DNA from 2 places in the Falsirhodobacter halotolerans genome. Region 2 is predicted to be linked to the other one. Evidence: riboswitches for the same ligand, from Rfam matches in the RefSeq annotation. Region 2 holds a riboswitch; the other holds the start of a gene.
The links. Region 2 has a riboswitch for cobalamin ahead of MU449_RS04065 (DUF1636 family protein). Riboswitches for the same ligand answer to the same signal wherever they lie in the genome.
Positions count from the first base shown of each region.

Region 1 (4,135 bases), 260 kb from region 2:
TTCACCTTCGACGATGTTCTTCTTGTTCCCGCAGCCAGCTCGGTCCTGCCGTCGGATGCCGATGTGTCCACCTTCGTCACCAAGGCGATCCGGCTGAACATCCCGCTTTTGTCCTCGGCCATGGATACCGTGACCGAGGCGCGCATGGCGATCGCCATGGCGCAGGCGGGCGGCATGGGAGTGGTTCACCGCAACCTCGACATCGCGAAACAGGCCGATGAGGTTCGCCGCGTGAAGCGGTTCGAAAGCGGCATCGTCTATAACCCCATCACGCTGCGCGCCAACCAGACGCTGGCCGACGCCAAGGCGCTGTGCGAACGCTACAACGTCACGGGCTTTCCGGTGGTGGACGAGATGGGCCGCGTCGTGGGCATCGTGACGAACCGCGACATGCGGTTCGCCTCGGACGACAAGACGCCGGTGTCGGTGATGATGACCTCGGACAACCTCGCGATCTTGCAGGAACCGGCGGACCGTGCGACGGCGATCGACCTGATGAAGGCCCGCCGGATCGAAAAACTGCTGGTCACGGACGGCATGGGCAAGCTGACGGGCCTGCTGACGCTGAAGGACAGCGAGAAGTCGGTGCTGAACCCCAACGCCTGCAAGGACGATCTGGGGCGACTGCGCGTGGCGGCGGCCTCCACGGTCGGCGATGCAGGGTTCGAGCGGTCCGAGGCGCTGATCGATGCGGGTGTGGACATGGTGGTGATCGACACCGCGCACGGCCATTCCGAAGGTGTGGCGAAGGCGGTGGCGCGGATCAAGGCGATCTCGTCCGACATTCAGGTCGTGGCGGGGAACGTGGCAACGGCGGCCGCGACCCGGGCGCTGATCGATGCGGGCGCGGATGCAGTGAAAGTGGGGATCGGCCCCGGCTCCATCTGCACCACGCGGATCGTGGCGGGTGTGGGCGTGCCGCAGCTGACGGCGATCATGGACGCCTCCCGCGCGGCGGGCGACGTGCCCGTCATCGCCGATGGCGGCATCAAGTTCTCGGGCGATTTCGCCAAGGCCATCGCGGCGGGCGCAAGCTGTGCGATGGTGGGATCGGCCATTGCCGGCACCGATGAAAGCCCTGGGGAAGTCATTCTTTATCAAGGGCGTAGCTACAAATCCTATCGTGGCATGGGAAGTCTGGGTGCCATGGCCCGTGGCTCCGCCGATCGGTATTTCCAGAAAGACGCCGCCTCTGACAAGCTGGTGCCCGAGGGGATCGAGGGGCAGGTGCCCTACAAGGGTCCGGCGGGCGCGGTGATCCACCAACTGGTCGGGGGTCTTCGCGCCTCCATGGGCTATACCGGCAACGCGACGGTCGCGGATATGCGGTCGAAATGCGAATTCGTGCGCATCACCAATGCCGGGCTGAGCGAGAGCCACGTTCATGACGTGACCATCACGCGCGAAAGCCCGAACTACCGCATCGGCTAACCCGGATGCGGGCCTTCCTTGCCATCCCGGTGCCCGAGGCGCTGGCGGCGGTGCTGGACCCGCTGACTGACCTGCCCAATACGCGGGCCGTCGATACCCCGCACCTGACCTTGCATTTTCTGGGCGAGGTGCGGGACGCCGTTCTGGCCGAGGCGTGGGAGGATGTCGCAACCCTTCCCCTGCGCCCCGTGACCCTGACCTTGGGCGCGTTGGACACGCTGGCCTCGGGCGCGGTGGTGGTCCATGTGGTGCCGGAGCCTGCCTTGATCGACCTGCATGACGCCTTGGCCCGCCGCTTGCGGCAGGCGGGGCTGGACCTGCCGCGCCGCCGGTTTCGCCCGCACATCACCGTCGCGCGCCACGGCACCCTGACGGGTGCGGAGGCGGAACGGCTGGCCTCCGCGCTTGGCCGAGCCGCCCGGCCCGTGGGGCAGGCGGCGGCAGAGCGGCTGGTTCTCTATCAATCCCTGCTTCGCCCCGACGGCGCCGAATATCACGAGCTGGACGATCTGGACTTTCCCCAAGATTGACAGGGGCCGCCGGACCCCCTAACCCCAAGGGCGACGGTTCCCTCACGGGATCAAAAGGGAATGCGGTGAAGTCCGCAACTGCCCCCGCAACTGTAGGCGGCCGCGTCGCACATGGCCCAAGGGCCGGCCACTGCCATCGGCGGGAAGGCGTGCCACGCAACGGACGCGAGTCAGGAGACCTGCCGTCAGCCGGAACGATCCGGCCCTGTCCCATATGCGATGTGCGGTGGGCGCATCGAGGAGAATGACGATGCGCATCCTGCTTCCGCCGCTTCTGGTCGGCCTGTTGTCCACCCCCGCCCTTGCGGCCCCCGTCACCATCGAGAACTGCGGCCGCACCCTGACATTCGAGGCCGCGCCGACCCGGGCCGTGTCGATGGGTCAGGGCATGACCGAAATCGCCTATACCCTGGGTCTGGCCCCGTCCATCGCGGGCACGGCGATCTGGATCGGGCCGCTTCCGGCCGCGATTGCCGAAGATGATGCGGGCATTCCCCACCTGTCGGAAAGCGGCAGCCCCAGTTTCGAATCCGTCCTGTCCGTTCGTCCCGATCTGGTGATGACCGAATGGTATGCCGATGTCGAACCCGGAAGCGGGCGTGTGGCCAGCATGGAGCAGTTCGACGATTTCCGGCTGCCCGTCTATGTGAACCCCGGCGAATGCGCGAAATCGGATTTCAGCACGGGGGACGGCGCGCGGGAGGTGGCGTGGACGACGGACCTCATCTATCGCACCGTTGACGAGATGGCGGCGATCTTCGCCGTTCCCGACCGGGGCGCCGCCCTGACTGCGGCCCTGCGGACCCGCGAGGCGGAGGCCGAAGGCGCCGCGGTGGGGGCGGGCCGGGATGTGAAGGTGGTCTACTGGTTCTCCAGCCCCGAAATCGACGGCGAGGCCTATGTCGCCGGGGCGTTGGGTGCGCCGGGATATATGTCGAAGGTGGTCGGCCTGACGAACGTCATCACCTCGAACGAGGAATGGCCGCTGGTGGGCTGGGAAACCATCGCCGCCGCCGATCCCGACGTGATCGTGCTGGGCGAGATGGACCGCCGCCGCTATGCCGCCGACAGCGCCGCCTCCAAACGGCAGTTTCTGGAAACCGATCCCGTCGCGCGCAACATCACGGCGGTGCGCGAGGGCCGGATCGTGGTGATGGACGCGCAGGGAATGAACGGAACCATCCGCACCTTCGACGCCATCGACACCTTGGCGGCGGCCCTGCGCGGGATGGACCTCGCCCCATGACCAAGGGCCATCTTGGCTGGATGGCGGTCATCCTGGCGGGGGGGGCGGCGCTGGTCCTGACCATGGCGCTGGCCGTATCCGTGGGGGAGGCCCCCATTCCCTTGCGCGCGGTGTTCGCGGCGGTGTCGAACGGTGTGATCGGCACCGATCTGCCGGTGGACCGGATGGAGGCGGGGATCATCTGGCACTATCGCCTCAGCCGCGCGATCGTCACGGCCTGCTGCGGGGGTGCGCTGGCCCTTTCGGGGGCGGTGTTGCAGGCGCTGCTGCGCAATCCGCTGGCCGAGCCTTATCTCCTTGGGATTTCGGCAGGGGCGTCGACCGGGGCGGTGGCGGTCATGGTGCTGGGCGTGGGCGCGGGGACGATCGGCCTGTCGATGGGCGCGCTGGTGGGGGCCGTGGCGGCCTTCGCCTTCGTCGTCCTGCTGGCGCAGGGCGCGGGCGGCGGGATCGAGCGGATCATCCTTGCCGGTATCGCCGGATCGCAACTTTTCAACGCGGCCACCTCGTTCATCGTCACCACATCGGCCAGCGCCGAACAGGCGCGGGGGGTGATGTTCTGGTTGCTGGGCGGGCTTGGTGGCATCCGGTGGCCCGACGTCTGGGTGGCGGTGCCGGTGGTGGTCCTGGGGCTCGCCCTGTGCCTGCGCCACGCCCGCGCGCTGGACGCCTTCGCCTTTGGCGAGGAGGCGGCGGCCAGTCTGGGCGTGGCGGTCGGGCGGCTGCGGGTCATTCTGTTCGCCGTGACCGCATTGATGACCGGCGTGATGGTCAGCCTTGTGGGGGCGGTGGGCTTCGTGGGTCTGGTCGTGCCCCATGCGGTGCGGTTCCTGACGGGGGCCGACCACATGCGCCTGCTTCCGGCCTGCGTCGGGGCGGGGGCGATCTTCATGGTGCTGGCCGATATCCTGTCGCGCATCATCGTGCC
Region 1 is NZ_JALJAZ010000001.1:1,017,663-1,021,797, forward strand. Features, by position in the region: gene guaB (IMP dehydrogenase) at 1-1,431, shown strand, start outside; gene thpR (RNA 2',3'-cyclic phosphodiesterase) at 1,437-1,961, shown strand; cobalamin riboswitch at 1,979-2,162, shown strand; gene MU449_RS05330 (ABC transporter substrate-binding protein) at 2,212-3,207, shown strand; gene MU449_RS05335 (FecCD family ABC transporter permease) at 3,204-4,135, shown strand, end outside.
Region 1: it holds a riboswitch for cobalamin, as region 2 does, so the genes downstream of both, MU449_RS05330 (ABC transporter substrate-binding protein) here and MU449_RS04065 (DUF1636 family protein) in region 2, are expected to answer to the same signal.

Region 2 (4,135 bases):
GGTGGCGAGGCCATAGGGCCAATAGGCCTCCCCCCCGATCAGGCGGACAAGAACCGCCTTCGCCCCGGAGAGCACCGTCTCGGCATATTGATCGACCGAGACGGGATGTTTCAGCGCGATCAGGTTGCACAGGCGCAGGCTGGGAAGGGTGCCGCCGCGATGCCAGCCCGCCGCGAACGCGCCCAGATCGCTGTCGGAAAACGACAGCACCACCAGATCCGCCGCCGTCTGGCCGGGATCGAAGGGGGTCGCGGTCTCGTCCAGACCGTGCTGTTCGCGGAAGACGACGTGCATGTCAGTCCAGAAGAACCTTGCGGATGGCGGCGGGGTCGATGTGGTCGTGTTCGGCAATGACCACAAGGGCGGAGCGGCGGTCGGCCCCCCACGGGCGGTCATACTGGTGGCGCACACGCTCGCCCACCGCCTGCACCAGAAGGCGCATCGGTTTGCCCGCGACGGCGACATGGCCCTTGACCCGCAGGATTTCCTGCTCGCGCGCCAAACGGCGGATGCGGGTGGCCAGATCCTCGGGGTCGGCGATTTCGGGCAGGTCGATGACCACGGTGTCGAAATCGTCGTGTTCGTGATCGTCCGCCCCGTCATGGTGGCTGGGGCGGGCGGCAAGGTCGTCCTCCGCCGCAGCACCCAGACCAAGGATCAGCGTGGGGTCGATCGTGCCTTCGGTCACCGCGATCATCGGCAGGGGGCGCGGCGCCTCGGCCAGGATCGCCGCGCGGGCCGCGTCCAGACCGTCTGTGCCCGCAAGGTCGGCCTTGGTCAAAAGGACGATGTCGGCGCAGGCGATCTGGTCCTCGAACACCTCGGCCAAGGGCGTGTCGTGATCGAGGCTGTCATCCGCCGCGCGCTGCGCCTGCACGGCGTCCACGTCGGGGGCAAACCGACCGGCGGCCACCGCCTCGGCATCGGCCAGCGCGATCACGCCGTCCACGGTGATCTTCGACCGGATCGCGGGCCAGTCGAACGCCTTCAGCAAGGGTTTCGGCAGGGCAAGGCCAGAGGTTTCGATCAGAATGTGGTCGGGGCGCGTGGGCATGGCCAAGAGCGCCTCGATCGTCGGGATGAAATCGTCGGCCACGGTGCAGCAGATGCAGCCATTCGCCAGTTCGACGATGTTTTCCTCGGGGCAATTCTCATCGGCGCAGGCGCGCAGGATGTCGCCATCGACGCCGACCGTGCCGAATTCGTTGACCAGCACGGCCAGCCGTTTTCCCTGCGGATGCGCAAGAAGATGGCGGATCAGCGTCGTCTTGCCGCTGCCCAGAAAGCCCGTGATCACGGTGACGGGGATTTTTGCCAGATCGGTCATGAAGACACCTCGAACGAAGGGATGCGTGCGATGACGCGTTTGCGGAAAATCAGCGGGCGGTCGCGCCAGGGCACGACGCCGTCGTCCGAAGCCGCGTATTTCGCGGCCCCGTCCAGAATGTCGGGGGCGTCCTCGGGTGTCATCTGGCCATAGACATAGGTCCATTTGCCGGGAGCCTGCAGGGCGACGGCACAGCCGCCCGAACAGGCGGACAGGCATTCCACCCCGCGCACCGCGACATCGCCCGCCGCCAGCGCGTCGCGCAGTTGCGCGCCCTGACGCGGTTCGGCCGAGGGATCGCGGCCCTTGCAGGTGGTGCAGACCAGAAGCGTGACCGTCATATCGTTCCTTTCAAGGGGCGCATGACGAAACGACGCGGCCAAGGGCCACGTGCATTCCGGTCGCGACACACCCCGTTCGCCCGTTCTCATGCGCTGGCAGGTCTCCCGGCTTGCGGATTCAGGGTTTCCCCAACGGGCCGTCCGCCTTCCCGGTGTCCCAGTGGCGTTGGACGGACCTTTCCGGTCACGGTCGCGGGGGCGGCTGCGATCGGTCTCGCATTCCCTCTTGGCCTGTTCTAGGAACAGGAACCAGCGCGCGTCCAGATGGCGCGCTTGCCCATGGAATGTCAAGCCGAGGGGGCCATGATGGACAACGACCGCCATGCCGAGAAGAAGGCGAAGATCAAGGCCGCCCGTGACCGCATGATGGAGGGCAAGACGGGCGAGAAGGGGCTGGTGATCGTGCATACCGGGCCGGGCAAGGGCAAAAGCTCCTCCGCCTTCGGGATGGTGCTGCGCTGCGTGGCGCATGGAATGCCCTGCGCGGTGGTGCAGTTCATCAAGGGCGCGTGGGACACGGGCGAGCGGCGTCTGCTGACCGGCCATTTCGGCGATCTGGTGCAGTTTCACGCCATGGGCGAAGGCTTCACCTGGGAAACGCAGGACCGCGCGCGCGACATCGCGGCGGCGCAGGCCGGATGGGCCAAGGCCCGCGCGCTGATCGCCGACCCCGCGATCCGCATGGTGGTGCTGGACGAGATCAACATCGCGCTGCGCTACGACTATCTGGACGTGGCGGAGGTGCTGGCGGTTCTGGCCGCCAAACCCCCCATGACGCATGTGGTGCTGACCGGGCGGAACGCGAAGCCCGAGGTGATCGAGGCGGCGGATCTGGTGACCGAGATGACGGCGGTGAAGCATCCCTTCCGCGACGGGATCAAGGCGCAGGCGGGGGTGGAGTTCTGACATGCCCGCGCTGATGGTGCAGGGCGCGGGATCGAATGTCGGGAAATCGCTGATCGTCGCGGGCCTGTGCCGGGCGGCGCGTTTGCGGGGCCTGTCGGTCGCGCCGTTCAAGCCGCAGAACATGTCCAACAACGCCGCCGTTACGGTGGACGGGGGCGAGATCGGGCGCGCGCAGGCGTTGCAGGCGCGGGCCTCGGGGCGCGATCCGGTGGTGGACATGAACCCCGTCCTGCTGAAGCCGGAATCGGAAACCGGCAGTCAGGTCATCGTGCAGGGGCGGCGGGTGGCGACGGTCCGTGCGCGGGATTACGCCGCGCTGAAGCCCCGCCTGATGGCCCCGGTGCTGGAGAGTTTCGGGCGGCTGAAGGCGCAGGTGGATCTGGTGATCGTGGAAGGCGCGGGCAGCCCGGCAGAGGTCAATCTGCGGGCGGGCGACATCGCCAACATGGGCTTTGCCCGCGCCGCCGATGTGCCCGTGCTGTTGGTGGGCGACATCGACCGGGGCGGCGTCATCGCGCAGATGGTGGGCACCCATGCCGTGCTGGATGCGGGCGATCTGGGAATGGTGGAAGGCTTTTCGATCAACAAGTTCCGCGGCGATGTTCGCCTGTTCGATGAAGGCTATCGCCTGATTGCGGAGCGGACGGGCTGGCGGGGGATGGGGGTCATCCCGTGGTTTGCGGGGGCGTCCCGCCTTCCGGCCGAGGATGCGCTGGATTTGCGCGTCGCCTCACGCGGGGGGCGGGTGAAGATCGCCTGCCTGACCCTGCCGCGCATCGCCAATTTCGACGATCTGGACCCGCTGGCGGCGGAACCGGAGGTCGATCTGGTCATGGTCCGGGCGGGCGAGGCGATCCCCGGCGATGCGGCGGTGGTGATCCTGCCCGGCACCAAATCGACCCGCGCGGATCTGGCAGCGCTTCGGGCCGAGGGGTGGGATGTGGACTTGGCCGCCCATCTGCGGCGCGGCGGGCATGTGCTGGGCATTTGCGGCGGATACCAGATGCTGGGCCGGACGGTGGCCGACCCGCAGGGGATCGAGGGCGCGGCAGGCGCGACCGAGGGTCTTGGCCTTCTGGACGTGGACACGGTGATGACGGCGGACAAGCGTCTGGCGCGGGTGACGGGCGCGCGGGATGGCGTGCCGTTCGCGGGGTATGAAATCCATATCGGCCAGACCGAAGGCCCCGACCGCGCCCGACCCTTTGCACAGGTCGAAGGGCGCAATGAGGGGGCGGTGAAGGGGCGCGTCGCCGGAACCTATCTGCACGGGATGTTTGCCGATGACGCCTTTCGCGCGGCGTGGCTGGCGGGCATCGGCGCGCAGGGGGGCGCGCGTTACGAGGCCGGGGTGGAGGAGGCGCTGGACCAACTCGCCGCGCATCTGGAAACGCATATGGACGTCGAGGCCGTCCTGTCACTCGCGCGGTAGGGCGGCCTTCACCCGGTCCCATTCGTGCGGGGCGGGCAGGCCAAGCCGAAGCCACGTGCGGGAATAGGGGAAGATCCGGCTCCAGATCCCGTGTCGGGCCAGATGCGCCTGCGCCGCCGCCGCGTCCGC
Region 2 is NZ_JALJAZ010000001.1:761,962-766,096, forward strand. Features, by position in the region: gene cobN (cobaltochelatase subunit CobN) at 1-294, opposite strand, end outside; gene cobW (cobalamin biosynthesis protein CobW) at 296-1,327, opposite strand; gene MU449_RS04065 (DUF1636 family protein) at 1,324-1,668, opposite strand; cobalamin riboswitch at 1,747-1,937, opposite strand; gene cobO (cob(I)yrinic acid a,c-diamide adenosyltransferase) at 1,972-2,574, shown strand; gene MU449_RS04075 (cobyric acid synthase) at 2,576-4,006, shown strand; gene MU449_RS04080 (aminotransferase class I/II-fold pyridoxal phosphate-dependent enzyme) at 3,992-4,135, opposite strand, start outside.